Regions from separate parts of the Thermovibrio guaymasensis genome, predicted to be linked through region 2. Evidence: riboswitches for the same ligand, from Rfam matches in the RefSeq annotation. Region 2 holds a riboswitch; the other holds the start of a gene.

Region 1 (8,439 bases), on a different contig from region 2:
AAAGTTCTCAAATGATAGAGAGAGGAAACCCTTTTCTAGGGGAAGCCCCGCGTAGAATCTCTCCTTGAAGGTCTTATACTTCCCCCCTTCCGTAGTTAGTTTAAACTCCCTTTCTTTAGGCTTTTTAGTAATTATGTTTATGACTCCAGCAACTGCATCTGAGCCGTATAGGGCTCCCTGAGGTCCCTTAATCACCTCAATTCTCTCAACGTTTGATAGGTCTATCCACTCAAAGTTGGCCTCTCCGCCGATCCTTGAAGGGTCGTAAACGGGAACTCCGTTAACCATAACGAGGATGTGCTTTGAGGGAAGGCCCAGTGTATAAACGTTAGTAACTTGTCCTAAACCTCCGTTTGATGAAAGGTGAATTCCTGAAATGTAGGCTAAAACATCGGAGATAGAGGTAAATCCGTACTTTTTAATGTCTTCTTTTGTAATTACCTCAAAGTCCTCAGAAACAGATTCTTCAGGTACTTCAATCCTGTTTGCAGTAACTAAAACGTCTTCAGCCTTAACAGTAGAAGTTAAAAGCAGAGCAAAACTAAGGGCTAAGAGTTCTCTTCTCACCTCTACACCTCCTTATTTTTTATAAAGAGCTCTCCATCTATCAGTTTCACACTTAAAGGGCAGTCAAAGAGGGTCTCAAGGTTTTCAACCAGCTCCTCCTTTCCCCCAAAAAAGAGGAGTTTTCCATCCTTTAAACCGATGAACTTTTTACATACTGAGTAGAGGAAGGAGACGTCGTGGGAAACGATTAAAAGGCTCTTCCGGTCATAAGACATCTCCTTAACGAAGGAGGAAAGGAGGGAGATAACCGCTAAATCAAGGTAGGCTGAAGGCTCATCAAGGAGGAAAACTGAAGGCTTTAATAGGTAGAGCCTTGAAAGCAAAACTTTAACCTTCTCTCCACCGCTTAAACTGTTAAAGTTCCTATCTAAAAGAGCTGAAATACCGAACTTTTCAACGGCCAGTTCAAAACCCTTTACCCCCGTTGTTACCCAGAGGAACTCCTTAACCGTGTAGTCAAAGGGAAGGGAGAGCTCCTGAGGAAGGTAGTTAACAAGTAAAACCCTCCTGTTTAAAGGGTATGAAAGGAGCTCCTTCCCCTTTAAGAAGACCTGTCCCCTGTATCTGTAATAGCCACCTAAACACTTTAACAGAGTACTCTTACCGGCACCGTTTTTACCGACAACTCCAACAACATCCCCAGGTTCCACCTTAAAGGAGATTCCCTTTAAAACCCTAAAGGAGAGCTCCCTAACCTCTAGCACCGGAGTACCTCCAGAGAAGGTAGATAAATGCAGGAGCTCCAAAGAGGGCAGTTACAACTCCAACCGGGAGGAGAGTTGGGTAGAGAACCTCCCTTGAGAGGAACTGGGAAAAGATAAGGAGAGCCCCACCCAAAAGGTAGTTAAGGAGGATAAAGGCTTTTCCGACCCTAAAACCGAGCAATCTTACAAGGTGGGGAACAACGATTCCGACAAAACCAACAATCCCAAAGAGGGAGATAAAAACTGCAACCGGAAGGCTGAACAGGACGAGGAGCTTTAAAAGGGCTCCTTCAGAGTCTACTCCGGAAAAGTAGGCAATCTCACTTCCAAGGGGAAGGAGCTCAACTTCCCTCTTAAAGTAAAGACCTAAAACCAAAGTTAAAAGGGATAGGAGAACTAAAAGGAGAGAAACCTTTAAAGAAGGAGGAGTTATAAAACCGAGTGTAACGTAGATGGCATCTGTGAGTGTGTAGGAGGGAATGAGGGCGTAGGAAAAGAGGATTAATGCAGAAAAGAGGGCATTTATTCCAACTCCAAAAAGGAGAATGGAAAAGGTGTTCTTAAAGAGCTTTCCTGCAAACCAAATTATCAAAACCGATAGGGAAGAGAATAAAACAGCCCCAAGTTCAGGCCTTAAGTTAATCAGGAGAGAGAGAACGGCTCCAAGGGCACTTGCCGAGGCGACCCCCAAAGTGTAAGGTTCGGCAAGTGGATTTCTCAAAGTGTTTTGAAAGACGGCTCCTGAAACTGCAAGGGTTGAGCCAAAGGAGAGGGCTGATAGAAGCTCTGGAAACCTGAAGGAAACTAGAATCTCAGAAGATGGAACTCTCCAAGTTAGAAAGAGAAGAGATGAAAGTATGAGGAAAAGGAGGATAAGCCCTACTCTTGACACATCTCCTCCCTTAACTTATCCAGTCCCCTCAAGAGCCTCGGACTTGGGTGGAGGAAGTCCGACTTATAGGGGGAAAGGTCGTAACACTTAAAACCTTTAAAGGAAGAGCATCCGGAGAACGATATGACAAGGTTAGGTTTCAAGGAGTAAAGGACTTCCAGAGAAACCGCCCTAAAGCTTCCTTCCGGAACGACCTTCCCACCTGACATCTCAATTAGCTGCCCAAGGTAGGTGGAGCTCCCTGCACAGTAAAGGGGCTTAGACGAAAGGGCTATAAAGACCTTCTTACCCCTTAAGCACCTACTTAGCCCTTGAGCCTCTTCTTCTAAACGCCTCTTTAAAACTTCCACTTTATTAGAAGGGACGTTAAGCTCTCTGGATAGGAGCTCTGAAACGCTAAACAAATCCTCAATAGAAACGAGTCTGAACCTCTCTGTTTTAATTCCCAACCTCTCTAAAGCATCACAGAACCTTTCAGGGGTCATCGTTGTGCATATAACCAGAGTAGGCTTAAGGGAAACTGTCTTTTCTAGGTTAGGGTTAACTATACCCCCGACTCTCTCTTTAACTTTACAGAAGTCCTCATCGCAGAAGTTGGTCACCCCAAGGAGCTCTGAGTCCTTCCCCAGGTAATGGACAACTTCGCTAAGGGCTGGGGAAAGGGAAACGATCCTCTCACCACAGAATGAGGCCAAAGGGAAAAGAACCAGAAAAAATAAAATAAAACTCCTTATCACCTCACCCTCCCTGCCCTGAACCCCCGCAGGGCAGAAAGTTTTTACCGCAGGCCGGTCTCCCGGCTCGCAGGCTTTTTAAGGCTGAACCTTCCCAGAGGAGAGGCTCTTAACCTTCCTCCCCCAGTGGTTTCAGCCTTTTTATTGCCTGCTCACGGTTGCGGGGACAGCGCCGGACTCTCACCGGACTTCCCGTTCACCTGCGGCAGCCAAATTCTAACAAATTGAAGGTGTATAATAACTTTTCACTCAAAGAGTAACCTGGAGAAGGAGATGTCAAAGTTCCAGTTTGCAAGAATAGATAGGCTTCCTCCTTACGTCTTTGCAGTGGTCAACGACCTTAAAATGAAGTTGAGGCGTGCAGGAGAGGACATAGTTGACTTAGGTATGGGAAACCCAGACCTTCCGACCCCAAAGCACATAGTTGATAAACTCTGTGAAGCTGCCCAGAACCCAAAAAACCACAGGTATTCTCAAACAAAAGGTCTCTACAAGCTTAGGGAGGCTCTAGCCCTCTGGTATCAGAGGAAGTACGGAGTTGAGCTTGACCCAGAAAGCGAAGTTATAACCACAATCGGCTCAAAGGAGGGGCTTGCACACCTTGCCCTCACCCTCATCAACCCGGGGGACGTAGCCCTAGTTCCCACACCGGCCTACCCGATTCACCCCTACTCAATAATCATTGCCGGTGGAGACGTAAGGAGTATTCCACTCTTAACCGATGAAGGAACTTTTGACTCTGAAGTCTTCCTTGAATCACTGATTAAGGCCTACAAGGAGAGCTGGCCAAGGCCAAAGGTACTAATACTCAACTTCCCACACAACCCCACAACTGCAACCGTTGAACTTCCCTTCTTTGAGAAAATCGTTGACTTTGCAAAAGAGAACAACCTGATAGTAATTCAGGATATAGCATACGCTGAAATATCCTTTGACGGATACGTTCCTCCGAGTATCCTTCAGGTTAAGGGAGCTAAAGAGATAGCCGTTGAGTTCTACTCCCTATCAAAAACCTACTCAATGGCCGGCTGGAGGGTAGGGTTTGCCGCCGGAAATAAGGAGATAATCCACGCCCTCTACAGGATGAAGAGCTACCTTGACTACGGCATGTTCCAACCTATCCAGATTGCCGCAATCATTGCACTTAAGAGCGACCAGTCCTGCGTTGAAGAGTACAGGAAGATTTACGAAAGGAGGAGGGATGTCCTGGTTGAGGGCCTAAACAGGATAGGCTGGAAGGTTGAAAAGCCAAAGGCGACTATGTTTGTTTGGGCAAAAATCCCAGAGAAGTTCCAGTCAATGGGCTCTCTGGAGTTTGCAAAGATGCTCCTACTTGACGGAAAAGTAGCAGTTTCACCGGGAATAGGTTTTGGGGAGTACGGAGATAAATACGTAAGGTTTGCCCTCGTTGAAAACGAACTTAGGATAAAACAGGCAGTTAGGGGAATAAAGAGAGCATTTGAAAAGTATGGATTAAGGAATATTAACGTTTGAGGGAGGAAGGGTGAGCTTTAAAGTTGGAATTGTCGGCTGCGGAACTGTAGGCAGCGGCGTAGTAAAGCTATTACTTGAAAACGGCCCATTCATTGAAAAGAGGATAGGTAGGAAAGTTGAAATAGCATTCGTTTCAGACCTTAATCCGGAAAAAGTTATCTCTTTAGGAGTTCCAAAGGAAAAAGTATATACGGACGCCTTTAAAGCGATTAAAGAAGTTGAGTGCGACACTGTAGTTGAGCTTATAGGAGGAACGACAACCGCTAAGAGGATTATTGAGGAAGCTTTAAGTAATAAAAGGCACGTAGTAACTGCAAATAAAGCCCTCCTTGCAGATTACGGAAACGAACTGTTTAAGATGGCAAAGGAAAAGGGAGTTTCCCTTAAGTTTGAAGCAAGCGTCGGAGGGGGAATTCCAGTAATAAAGGCCCTAAGGGAAGGCCTCGTCGGGAACAGGATAGAGAGAATCTACGGGATAATAAACGGTACTGCAAACTTTATCCTTACCCAGATGACCCAGAAAGGTCTCTCCTTTGAGGAAGCGCTTAAGCTAGCTCAAGAGAACGGGTACGCTGAAGCAGACCCGACACTTGACGTTGAAGGCTTTGACGCAGCCCACAAAATAGCAATCCTCTCAAGCCTTGCATTCTGCCGCTGGGTTAAAACAGAAAACGTATTCGTAGACGGAATTAGCAAACTTACTCCCCTTGACATTGAAATAGCAAAAGAAGAGTTCGGATACTCTGTTAAGCTCCTTGCAGTAGCAAAGGAAGTTGACGGCTCCTTAGAGGTGAGAGTTCACCCGACAATGATACCTGAAGAACACATCCTCTCAAGCGTTAACGGAGTCTTCAATGCCTGCTTAATAGAGGGGGACTTTGTCGGAGAAACCCTCTACTACGGAAAGGGAGCAGGCCAGAAACCAACTGCAAGCGCCGTTGTAAGCGACATAGTTGATTTAGCAGTGGGTAATAGCTTCTCCATTCCTGAGTGTCTCTTTAGAGATGGTTCTTTACCGATCAAGGAGCCGGACCAGTTTGTCTCAAGTTTTTATTTAAGGTTTACCGCAGTTGATAGACCCGGGGTTTTAGCCAAGATTGCCCTAATACTCGGTAAATACCAGATAAGCATAAAGATGGCCCTTCAAAGGAGTATTGACTTTAACGGTGGAGTTCCGGTAGTAATGACAACCCACCCGGCAAAGAAGAGGGACATTGACCTTGCAGTTAAAGAGATAGACCAGCTTGACGTAATTTTAAAGCCAACTTTTGTCTGCATGATAGAGGAGCTCTAATAGAAGGAGAGGAAAATGCTCATAGTAGCCCTTGATTTTGATAGTAAAGAGAAAGCACTTAAACTCGTTAAGGAGCTGGGAGATTCTGTCAAATACTACAAAGTTGGGCTGGAGCTCTTTTCAAGGGCTGGAATTGACGTTGTAAGAGAAATTTCCTCAACGGGTAAAAAGGTTTTCCTTGACCTAAAGTACCACGACATTCCAAACACTGTAAAGTCGGCTGCAAGGGTCGCAGTTGAGGCTGGAGTATTTATGTACAACCTCCACGCCCTCGGGGGCTTTGAGCTTATGAGGGAAGTGGCCGAGTTTAACAGAGAGTATGCAGAAAAACTCGGAGTAGAAAAGCCCCTTCTAATTGCCGTAACGGTTCTAACCAGCATGAAGGAGGAGGATTTAAGGGAAGTTGGGATAGAAAAACCCCTGAACGAGGAAGTTTTAAGACTTGCGGAGCTTGCTAAAAGAGCAGGCCTTGATGGAGTAGTATGTTCGGCTAAAGAGGTAAGGTTAATAAAAAACAACTTAGGGGAGGACTTTATAACCGTAACTCCAGGAATTCGCCCTCTGTGGGCGGCGAAGGATGACCAGAAGAGGGTAGTAACTCCGAAAATGGCCAAAGAGCTCGGAACAGACTTTATAGTAGTTGGAAGGCCAATAACGAGAGCAGAGAATCCTAAAGAAGCCGCAGAAAGGATTTTAGAGGAGCTCCAGTAAAAATAAAAACTCTCTTCTTAATTACCTTCCAAAGCGCCTTTTCTTCCTACATGCTATTGTCTTTTTTTAAAACCTTGACAGAGTAAAGAGATACTATTAATATTCAACTTACCAAGAAAAGTTAGTTTATCCTAACAAAGGAGGAAAGATTGGTTCCGCTCCCCTTCTGCAAAGACGGTAAAGAAGTAAGGGTAAAGGAAATCAAAGGAGGGAGGAGAGCTCTTGAAAGGTTAAGCTCCCTTGGAATTTACCCCGGAGCGAAGTTGAAAGTTTTAAACACTAAAGGAGGACCGGTCTTAGTAAGGGTAGGAGAGTCAAGGATAGGTCTTGGATTTGGAATAGCAAGTAAAGTTTTTGTGGAGGAGGAAAGATGAAGCTATCCCAGTTAAAAGTAGGCCAAAGGGCAAAAGTAGTTAGGGTTAAATCAAGTCAAGAACTCTCAAGAAGGTTAAGAGCTATGGGGCTGATTAAGGAAGAGGTAATAACCGTCGAAAAGGTAGCTCCCCTTGGAGATCCCATAGAGATAAGAGTAAAGGGCACAAAGCTCTCATTAAGGAAGAAAGAAGCAGAAAACGTAGAGGTGGAGGTAATTTAAGATGGATAAGTTAAAGGTTGCCTTCGTAGGAAACCCGAACGTCGGAAAAACAGCACTTATAAACGCAATTGCGGGAACGAAGTTAAAGGTCGGAAACTGGCCGGGGGTTACAGTTGAAAAGAAGGAGGCAACAGTTAAGGTAGATGGAAAGGAGCTCTACCTCGTTGACCTTCCCGGAGTTTACAGCTTAAGCCCTTTTACGATAGAGGAGAGGATAACAAGAGAGTTCCTCCTTAAAGAAAGGCCTGACGTAATAGTTAACGTGGTTGACTCCACAAACCTTGAAAGGAATTTATACTTAACAACCCAGATTTTAGAGCTTGGAATTCCTACAGTTATCGCCTTAAACGTCTGGGATGAGTTTAGATCACTTGGTTATAGCCTAAACTTGGATAAGTTTGAGGAACTCCTTGGAGTTAAAGCAGTACCAACTGTTGCTACAAAAGGAGAGGGAACAAAGGAGCTCCTTAGGCTAATTACCCAAGGTGAAGTTTCACTTCCAAGACCACCGATTTACAGTGAAGACCTTGAAAAGTTCGTTAAGAAAGTTGAACCATTTGTTCCAAAAGGCATGCCGAAGAGGTGGGCCAGCCTTAAACTCCTTGAGGGAGACGAGCTTATTTTCAAGGAGTTAAGTTCTGAATCTGCAAAAGCAGTGGAAAGAGTTTTACAGGAACTTGAGGAGTTCTTTGGAGAGAGTGGAGACTCTGTGGTAGCAGAGGAAAGGTACGGCTTTATAAGGGGAGTTTTAAAACAGACTCTGAAGGAACCAGTTGAAAAGAAGAGGACCTTAACAGATATCTTGGACGCTATTTTTTTAAACCGATTATTAGGAATTCCTATCTTTCTTTTTATTATGTATCTCGTCTTCAAGCTGACCTTTGACGGCAGCGGACCTTTAATTGACTGGACCGACGGATTTGTAAACGATTTTATTGCAAAGTGGGTTTCTGCCGCTATTTCAGGGTTTCCAGATTGGCTTCAGTCACTAATTATTGACGGGATAATTGGAGGAGTTGGAACAGTACTAACGTTTGTTCCACTATTACTCTTCCTCTACTTCTTCCTCGCCCTCTTAGAGGAAAGTGGATACATGGCAAGAGCAGCCTTTGTAATGGACAGGCTAATGAGAGTAATAGGGCTTCCCGGTAAATCTTTCGTTCCCATGATAATCGGTTTTGGGTGCAACGTTCCTGCAGTTTATGCAACGAGGACACTTGAAAACGAAAGGGACAGAAAGCTAACAGCTCTCCTTATTCCATTTATGTCCTGCGGGGCAAGACTTCCAATATACGCCCTATTTACGGCAGTTTTCTTTAAGAAGTATCAGGCAGAAGTCGTCTTCTCAATGTACATAATCGGAATTGTTGTTGCTACCATAGTTGGTATTTTCCTTAAGAAGTTCTTCTTTAAGGGTAGCGCTGAAACCTTCGTTATGGAGCTCCCCC
Region 2 (8,439 bases):
TCCTGAAAAGGAGCTTGAAACCCTGATGTTAGGAAGACCTTGCCACTATTTGGATCTCCGTTTACAAAGATTCTGGCTTTAACTCTCTTCTTACTAACAGTATTCATCTTCAACCTCCACCCTTTCAAAGAGATCTTCCCCAAACTTTGTTATTGCTTCCTTAACGAACAGGTTCAGGTAGGGGTCTTTAGAGATTTCTGGTTTCCTTTCGCCGTTGAGTATCTCTGCAACTGCGTTTGCAAAGGATATGTCCTTCTCTGCCATTTTGCAGGCAGCGTTTTCGCTGGGTGCGTATTCCAGGGAGTAGAGGACCCTGTCCTTTTCCATGAACTCGTGGAGTTTTTTATACAAGTACTGAGCAATCTGATGGGCGTAGTCCTTTGCCTCTTCGTTAAAGAGTCCACCTTTAAAACCTGCATTTACCATTCCTTCGTGGACTCCAACTACCGAGAAGATGTTAAAGAGCGATTTATCGTCCTTTTGGTAGAAGGAAAGGTAAGGAAAGAGGTCGTTCCAGTGTTTTCTTAGCCACTCTCTCTTCCTCTGGAGGGCTTTTGCTCCAACTTCCATTGTGTAATCAATCATCCTCTTTAAGAACTCAAAGTCGTCTTTTGCTAAAAAGAGGAGCCTGTTCATATTAATTGCGTAAACTCCTACTCCACCGACGCCGCTTCCAGAGTGAAACGGGTTTGAGCCGGTTACTGCCTCTACCTGGGAAATGTCAAAGAGCATTCTACAGCAGTTACTGTAGATCATTCCCTCGTCAAAAGGTTTTATGAATGGGTTTTTCTCTTTGTACTTTGAAGGTTTTGTGAAGGGTTCCTTAAGGTAGTTCTGAACGTAGAACCCTCCGAAGAATTCGCTCTCTTTAAGCAGTAGTTTCCAGGCTGGGTTGTTGCTGTCAAAGTCTTCAGTTATGTTTACCGTTATCAGCGGGAAGGTGAACGGGTTTCCGTCTGCATCTCCCCTTCTCATTGCCTTTATAAAGGCGGTGTTGATCCTGTCAAAGTAGTGGGAAGGGATTTTTTCATAGGTTATATTCAGTAATTTTCCTGCGTAGACTACCGGTTCGTACCTCAGACGGCTGTTTGGTTTTCCAAAGTCAAGTGTAATGTTTGAAAATGGAGAGTTTCCACTTCTAAATGGAAGGTTTATGTTGTAGAGGAATTCCTGCCACAGGTTTTCAAGCTCATAGTCGGAGTAGCTCTTCTTTCCCTCTTTTTCCAAGTAGTACAGGTAACCTGCAGCTACGGTTGATAGGTCGTTAAGGGAAGTAGCTCCGGAAACCTCCTGAGCTATGAGGCATATTAAGTTTGCACACTGCATAAAGAGAGTTTCCAGTCTCTTTGGAGGAGCCGCCTTCCTTTCGTTCTTTGCGTTGCTTTGAAGTCCATGGTATGCAATGTCCTTTGCGGATAATCCTATACAGTAAGCAGATAGCCTGTAGGTCTGGTGGTGGTATGCCCACCCCTCTTCATGGTGTATTCTCACTGGAAGGCCTTTATAGATAATGTCAAATAGGTAGTCTTTCATTACTTCGCCAACTACAACGTGCTCAAGGACGGGAACTCCTCTAACGAAGTTAGCGTTGTTCCTTGAGATGTCGTCGTTGTCTATGAAGAGCTCTATCAGTTTGAAGTACTTGTTCATTACTCCTCCACGGGGTAGAACGGGTTAACCTGATGTGGAAAAGATTTTAGCTCCTTCCTTATCAGCTCAATTTCTGATTCGGTAAGGAGAGGGTATTTAACAGTTCTGAAGATGGTGTAAGGCAAAGTGTATCTCTTTATTATTTCTATTGTAATTCTCAGTTTCTTTGAATAGTTATAAACTGCCGAAGGTTCTAAATCTTCTCTTGAAAAGAGAATCCTCATAAAGCGTTTTAGCTGGTCGGGGGTGTAGTCATCTAGGAGTGGAATTTTCACGTCAACGGCTAGTCCATCTATTAACCTATTTTTTATCAGTTTTTCAACCCTTTCTGGGCAGGTTCCGTTTGTATCAACCCTCACGGGGAAGTTTTCTTCCTTGATTACTCTTAGCCCTTCTTCAAGCCTATCTTCTAAGGTAGGTTCTCCTCCTGAAACTATTACCAGTTCCACCCCTAGGAGTTTTAGCATTTTAAGTTTTTCCCTCAGTTCTTTTTCGGTGAAGAACTCTTCTTCTCCTTTGAAATAGTGACGGTTGTGGCACTGGTAGCAGTTGAGGTTGCACTGGTGAATCTTTGTATAGAGGGCTGCTGAAAAGACGCCGGGATGGTCTTTAAAAGTTGTTGGAATTTCAACCTTCAGGAAGGGAGTTTCCATTTTCTCTCTCTCAAAAAGTTCATAAAGAATAATAGTGAGTTCCTGAGAAAAAGTGGAGGCCGGGAGGCCTCCCCGGGAGGATGGTCTTGTTTGTTATTGTTTTTCTTCCCTTAACTTAAGGGCAAGTTTAATCAGGTTCCTTAAAGCCGGAATTACCTCTTCCCATCGCCTCGTCTTAAGTCCGCAGTCTGGGTTTACCCAGAACTTCTCTTTTGGGATTACCCTGAGCGCTCTCTTGACTATCTCTTCCATTTCCTCAACTGAAGGTACGTAGGGGGAGTGGATATCCCAGACTCCAAGGCCTATTTGCCTATCAAAGTTAACCTTTTCAAAGGCCTCCACTATGTCGCCCTTAGAGCGGGTTGCTTCAATGGATATAACGTCAAAGTCCATCAAGAGTATGTACTCTATAATCTCGCTAAACTCAGAGTAGCACATGTGGGTGTGGATTTGTGTTTCAGGCTTTACGGAGCTGTGGCAGAGTCTGAAGGCTTTAACTGCCCAGTCAAAGTACTCTTTCCACTCCCTCTTCTTAAGGGGTGCCTTTTCCCTTATTGCCGGTTCGTCTATCTGGACGATTTTTATTCCCTCTTTCTCGTAATCTGCTATTTCATCCTTAAGGGCAAGGGCAATCTGGTAGGCAACCTCCCTTAAGGGTAGGTCCTCTCTCACAAAGCTCCAGGCTATTATTGTAGTTGGGCCGGTAAGCATTCCCTTTACAGGCTTTTGGGTTAAACTTTGGGCAAAGCCAATTTCCTTAACTGTCATCTGGCCGTCTCTCTCTACGTCTCCGTAGATAATCGGAGGTCTATAGCACCTGGTTCCGTAGGAAATTACCCAGCCGTTGCCGGTTGTCGCAATTCCCTTCATCTTTTCTGCAAAGTACTCCACCATGTCGCTCCGTTCAAACTCACCGTGGACCAGAACGTCAAGGCCGAGTTCCTCCTGAATCTGAATTGCCTTTGCTATTTCACCCCTGATGAAGGTGTCGTAGTCCTCCTGGGAGAGTTTCCCCTTTTTCCTTAAAAGCCTTATCCTTCTAACTTCTTCCGTTTGGGGGAATGACCCTATTGTTGTTGTCGGAAAGAGGGGGAGTTTCAGAGCTTCCTTCTGAACTCTCTCCCTTTCAGGGTAGGCCGGTTTCCTTATGAAGTCCTCCTCTTTAAGGGCTGCCACCCTCTCCCTAACTCTTTCAATTCTTCCGAAGGGGATTTTTAAACCTTCTACCCACTCCTCTGCTCTCTCAGTTTCCCCTTCTAAGACTTCGACCAGTAGGTTTAGCTCTTCCAATTTCTCCTGAGCAAAGGCGACTTTCTTTAAGAGTTCCTCAGGAAGAGTTGCTCCGGAAAAGCTTACCGGCAGGTGGAACAGGGGGGCTGCGTTGGTTATTACGGTATTAAACTTCCATTTCAGCTCCTTTAATTTCTCAGCCGTTTTAAATAGGTCGTTCCTCCATACGTTTCTCCCGTCAACTACTCCCGCAAAGAGCCTTTTATCGCTCTCAATCTCCCTTAGCTGTTTTAAGTTCTCTCCACCGTCGTGGATTAGGTCAATGCCGATTCCCTTGACTGGAAGTTCAAAGAGTTCCTTTAGATTATCTATACTGCCGTAGTAGGTAAAGAGGTTTACTGGAATTCCCGTCCCTGCAAGCTCTTCGTAGGCCTCCTTTAAAACTTCCCACTCCTCCTTTGAGAGCTCCAGAGCAAGTGCAGGCTCGTCAACGTGGAGGCTTTTAAACTCCATCTCTTTAACGAAGCGGGCCGTTAGGGCTGCAACCTCTTTAACCCTCTCTTTAAATTCCTCTTCCTTGACTCCCCTGGAGAGCTTTACAAAAGTGAAAGGTCCAATTATGTAGGCGTTTGAAGATCTCCTTTTCCACTTTGGGTAGGGAAGGTCTGAAAGGGATAGTTCCTTTCCGGTGAAGTCTGGGACGAGGTAGTGGTAGTTAGTGTTAAACCACTTTCTCATGTGGAGGGCATTTTTCCCTCTACACAGCTCAAAGTACTCTTGAAGGGACTTTGCAGTGTAGAGACCGAAGAGGACTGCCTGGTCAACCATGTGGTCGTACAGCGTCATCTCTCCGGTTGGATGGCCGTCAACTTTACTGTAGGCTTCTTCCCTCTTCCTGTCTAGCTCCTCAATTCCCTTAAGGAGTTCCTTTTCAGAGAGCTTTCCGTCCCAAAAGCCCTCTACCAGTCTTTTGAATTCCCTGTTTTTCCCCAGTCTGGGGAAACCGTAAGCGTAGGTTTTCATTTTTCTACCTCCTGCGGCGTTTTTTTAAACGCCTGCAGGCGGTTCTTGAAGCGGGAAAAAGAGGAGGCAAAAGAGAAAAAAAAGCCCCTTCTTCTTTCCCGCGTCCCGAACCCCCGCAGGACGCGAAGGGGCAGGTGTTTCACCTGCCCATCTCGGGCCGGTCTCCCGGCTCGCAGGCTTTTTGAAGCTGTAAACCTTCCCAGGGTGGAGGCCTTTAACCTTTCCACCCCAGTGGTTTACAGCCCTTTATTAATGCCTGCTCACGGTTGCGAGGACAGCGCCGGACTTTCACCGGACTTCCCGTTCACCCGAGACAGGCTAATTTTAGGAAAATCTTCCCGTTAGGAAAAGGGAAGTTTTCTGTAGAGCTTTTCAAGCTGAAGCCAGAAGAAGGCCATTAAGCCAACTATTGCTATTATTTCCTAGAGGAGGAAAGAATCCGACATACTCTTTCCTCACAATTAGGTTAGCTCTTTAGATGATCCTATCTATTTTGTCGTAAAACTCCTCAAGGATGTACCAGATAAAACCAAAGAAGACTATTAAGAGGAACAGGTCCCTGAGGCCCAACGTTTCCCCCCGCTGTTATTTTGGAATTTTGCGCGTATAATAATACCACAACTATATAGGATGGGGTCTAGTTTGGAAGTTAAGGTAGAGGCAGGTAGGGTCTATATTAAGTTAAACTCTGAGGAAGAGGCTTTTATAACCTTTGGAGTAGACGACGAGAAAAAGGTGTTGGTTGTTAGTACTACTTACGTTCCTGAAAGCCACAGGGGTAAAGGAATTGCAGGTAAGTTAACTGCCAAACTCGTTGACTATGCCCAGGAGAACGGTTATAAGATCTATCCTCTCTGTTCCTACACTCTCAAGTACCTCCAGAGGAACAGGCCTGATCTTCTAGTGGAGTAGTTCATGGAGGTTGTTGTAACTACCGATAGAAGGCCTACTCCCGAGATGATAGCTGAGGCCCAAAGGCTTTCTTCTGAGCTTGGAGCTCCCTTAGTTAAGCGTCGCCACAGGACCCTTTCATCTATAAAGAGGGAGTATAAGAGGCCGGTCTTAGTTGTTGGAAAGGACCTTAACCTAACCCTTCACACCCTTAAGGGACAGAAGCTCTTCTTTCACCCCGGTCTTTTTAAGATCAGGCTGATTAACTACCTTGAAAGTGGAAAGGAGTCAATGGTTGAGGCTATGGACTTAAAGGAGGGTGAGACTGTCCTTGACTGTAACCTCGGCCTTGCTCAGGACGCACTCATGGCTGCCTTTGTAAGTAAAATGCCTGTGGTCGGTCTTGAGAAGGAACCTGTAATCTATGAGATTGTTAAGAGGGGGCTTGAGACCTTTAAGCCTAAAGGGAGGTTAAAGGTTGCAGAGTTTGCCTACTCTCTAGTTAGGCCTGTTCTAGCCGATAACTATCAATTCCTAAAGGCCCAGCCTGATAAATCTTACGATATCGTCTATTTTTCCCCGATGTTTGTAAAGCCAAAGTGGAAGGACGGCGTTATGATGCCCTTTAGGGAGGTTGCTCCGAAGGACTTCGTTTCCCCGGAAGTCCTCAGAGAAGCTGAAAGGGTTGCAAGGAAGAGGGTCGTTATAAAGGTAAACAAAGGTGTTAAGGAGCTCTTTCCTTTCCTCTCCGACTACTTATCTCTTCCTTCCTCAACCAGGATTGAGTACCTCTATAAGGAAGTTTAACTTCTTGATAATAGAGGTTAAATGTTGTATTCCCCTTTGAAGGAAGCCCTGTGGGTCCTAAGGTTTTTTTCTTTCTTTGGTTAAAAATCTTTTCTTATTTAAGAAGATAAGTTTTGCACTTTAGTTCAAATGTTTAATATGGGTTGTAAATCAGCCCTTTCAAACGGACTGCCTTGAGTTTTAACCCTTTACAGTAGTTAAATACTTCTATCTTCAGCAGGGAGGAGTGATGAATAGGATTACCGTGGTAAAGAGGAAAGGAACTAGAGAACCTTTAAACATTGAGAAGATCAGAAAAGTTATTAACTGGGCTGCTGAAGGTTTAGATCTCAATCCATTGAAACTTGAGGCAAAGCTAAAACTTCACTTCTTTGATGGAATTACGACGCGTCAAATTCATGAAGCTGTTATAAATACCGCTCTCCAGCTTACAACTCCTGAGGAGCCAGACTGGAGGATACTTGCCGGAAGGCTCTTCATCTTTAACCTCTACAAAGAAGTGGCAATCAGAAGGGGAACAAGTAAGCTGGCCTACGTTGGGGGAGGAAGAGAGTACTTAAAGGTTGTGAGGGATTTAGTTAGTAAGGGGCTTTATATTCCTGAGATCCTTGAAAGTTATACGGAGAGTGAAATTGTTGAGGCGGGGGATTACCTAAAGCTTAAGTATGACTTCCTCTACGACTATGCCGGAGCTAACCTTTTAGCAAAGAGATACCTCTGCATCTACGAGGACTTCCCCATAGAGCTCCCTCAAGAGATGTACATGACGATTTCCCTGATGCTTGCAAAGAACGAGCCGAAGGAGACGAGGCTTAAAACTGCTAAGAAGTTCTATGATCTCATAGCCGGAAAGAAGCTCTCACTTGCCACTCCGATTCTCATTAACCTCCGCCGTCCCAACGGAAACCTCTCTTCCTGCTTCATCACCGCAATGGACGATAACCTTGACTCAATTATGTACACTGCAAACCAGGTTGCCCAGATTTCAAAGAGGGCGGGAGGCGTTGGAGTTAACCTTTCAAGAATTAGGGCTCAGGGTTCCTGGATAAAGAAAGTCTTTGGGGCAAGCGGCGGAATAGTTCCCTGGGCAAAAATCCTAAACGACGTTGCAGTTGCAGTGAACCAGGAAGGTAAGAGGGCAGGGGCTGTTACTGTAGCCCTTGACGTCTGGCACCTTGATATTTACGACTTCTTGGAGCTCAAAACCGAAAACGGAGACTTGAGGAGAAAGGCCTTTGACATCTTCCCTCAAGTAGTAATCCCTGACCTCTTTATGGAGAGGGTGAAGTTCAACCAGGAGTGGCTTCTGGTTGACCCTTACGAGGTTGAGAGGAAATTCGGCTACAGACTCTACGAGCTGTGGGGAGACGAGTTTGAAAAGGCCTACATTCATATAGAGGCCGAGGCCGACAGGCTAAAACTAAAGAAGAGGGTAAGGGCTAGGGAGCTCCTTAAAGAGATTTTGAAAACGCAGGTTGCAACTGGTCTACCCTACATCTTTTTCAAGGATACCGCCAATCGGCTAAATCCTTTAAAGCACGACGGCTACATAGGGAACGGAAACCTCTGTATGGAGAGTTTCTCAAACTTTAGGCCTTCTAAGGGCTTTAAAACCTATATGAGGGACGGGAAGATAGTCAGCGAAATTGAGGAGCCTGGCCTCGTCCACACCTGCAACCTCCTCTCAATAAACCTTGCAAACATAGAAAACGACGCCGAGCTTGAAGATGCGGTGAGGACTGCAGTAAGAATCCTTGACAACACTATAGAGCTAACCTCTCCCCCGATCCTTGAGAGTAAGCTCCACAACGACCGTTACAGAACTATAGGTATTGGAACTCTTGGCCTTGCCGACTACCTTGCAAAGAGAGAAATTCCCTACGGAAGGCAGTCATTAAAGGTTATTGACGAGCTCTACGAGAAAATTGCCTACTACGGAATTGATGAGAGCGTCAACCTTGCCAAGGAGAGGGGAGTCTTCCCTGCCTACGAGGGTTCAGACTGGAGCAAGGGAATAGTAATAGGTAAAGACGCTGAATACTTAAGCGAAAAGACTACCTTAAAAGAGAAGTGGCTGGAACTCTTAGCCAAGCTTAAGAAGTACGGAATTAGGAACGGTCAGCTCTTTGCTATTGCTCCAAACACCAGCTCTGGCCTTTTACAGGGAGCAACCCCGGGAGTCCTA

The links. A riboswitch is a leader RNA that binds a small molecule or an ion and turns the genes downstream of it on or off. The one in region 2 is predicted to bind cobalamin.
Region 1: it holds a riboswitch for cobalamin, as region 2 does, so the genes downstream of both, C7457_RS08730 (ABC transporter substrate-binding protein) here and metE (5-methyltetrahydropteroyltriglutamate--homocysteine S-methyltransferase) in region 2, are expected to answer to the same signal.

The regions. Positions count from the first base shown of each region.
Region 1 is NZ_RBIE01000002.1:257,747-266,185, forward strand. Features, by position in the region: gene C7457_RS06485 (TonB-dependent receptor plug domain-containing protein) at 1-567, opposite strand, end outside; gene C7457_RS06490 (ABC transporter ATP-binding protein) at 570-1,271, opposite strand; gene C7457_RS06495 (FecCD family ABC transporter permease) at 1,258-2,163, opposite strand; gene C7457_RS08730 (ABC transporter substrate-binding protein) at 2,151-2,900, opposite strand; cobalamin riboswitch at 2,933-3,116, opposite strand; gene C7457_RS06500 (aminotransferase class I/II-fold pyridoxal phosphate-dependent enzyme) at 3,171-4,391, shown strand; gene C7457_RS06505 (homoserine dehydrogenase) at 4,402-5,685, shown strand; gene pyrF (orotidine-5'-phosphate decarboxylase) at 5,701-6,396, shown strand; gene C7457_RS06515 (FeoA family protein) at 6,546-6,770, shown strand; gene C7457_RS06520 (FeoA family protein) at 6,767-6,991, shown strand; gene feoB (ferrous iron transport protein B) at 6,993-8,439, shown strand, end outside.
Region 2 is NZ_RBIE01000005.1:13,913-22,351, forward strand. Features, by position in the region: gene nrdD (anaerobic ribonucleoside-triphosphate reductase) at 1-107, opposite strand, end outside; gene nrdD (anaerobic ribonucleoside-triphosphate reductase) at 94-1,650, opposite strand; gene C7457_RS07935 (radical SAM protein) at 1,650-2,303, opposite strand; gene metE (5-methyltetrahydropteroyltriglutamate--homocysteine S-methyltransferase) at 2,397-4,556, opposite strand; cobalamin riboswitch at 4,695-4,883, opposite strand; gene C7457_RS07945 (GNAT family N-acetyltransferase) at 5,199-5,468, shown strand; gene C7457_RS07950 (class I SAM-dependent methyltransferase) at 5,472-6,254, shown strand; gene C7457_RS07955 (ribonucleoside-diphosphate reductase subunit alpha) at 6,484-8,439, shown strand, end outside.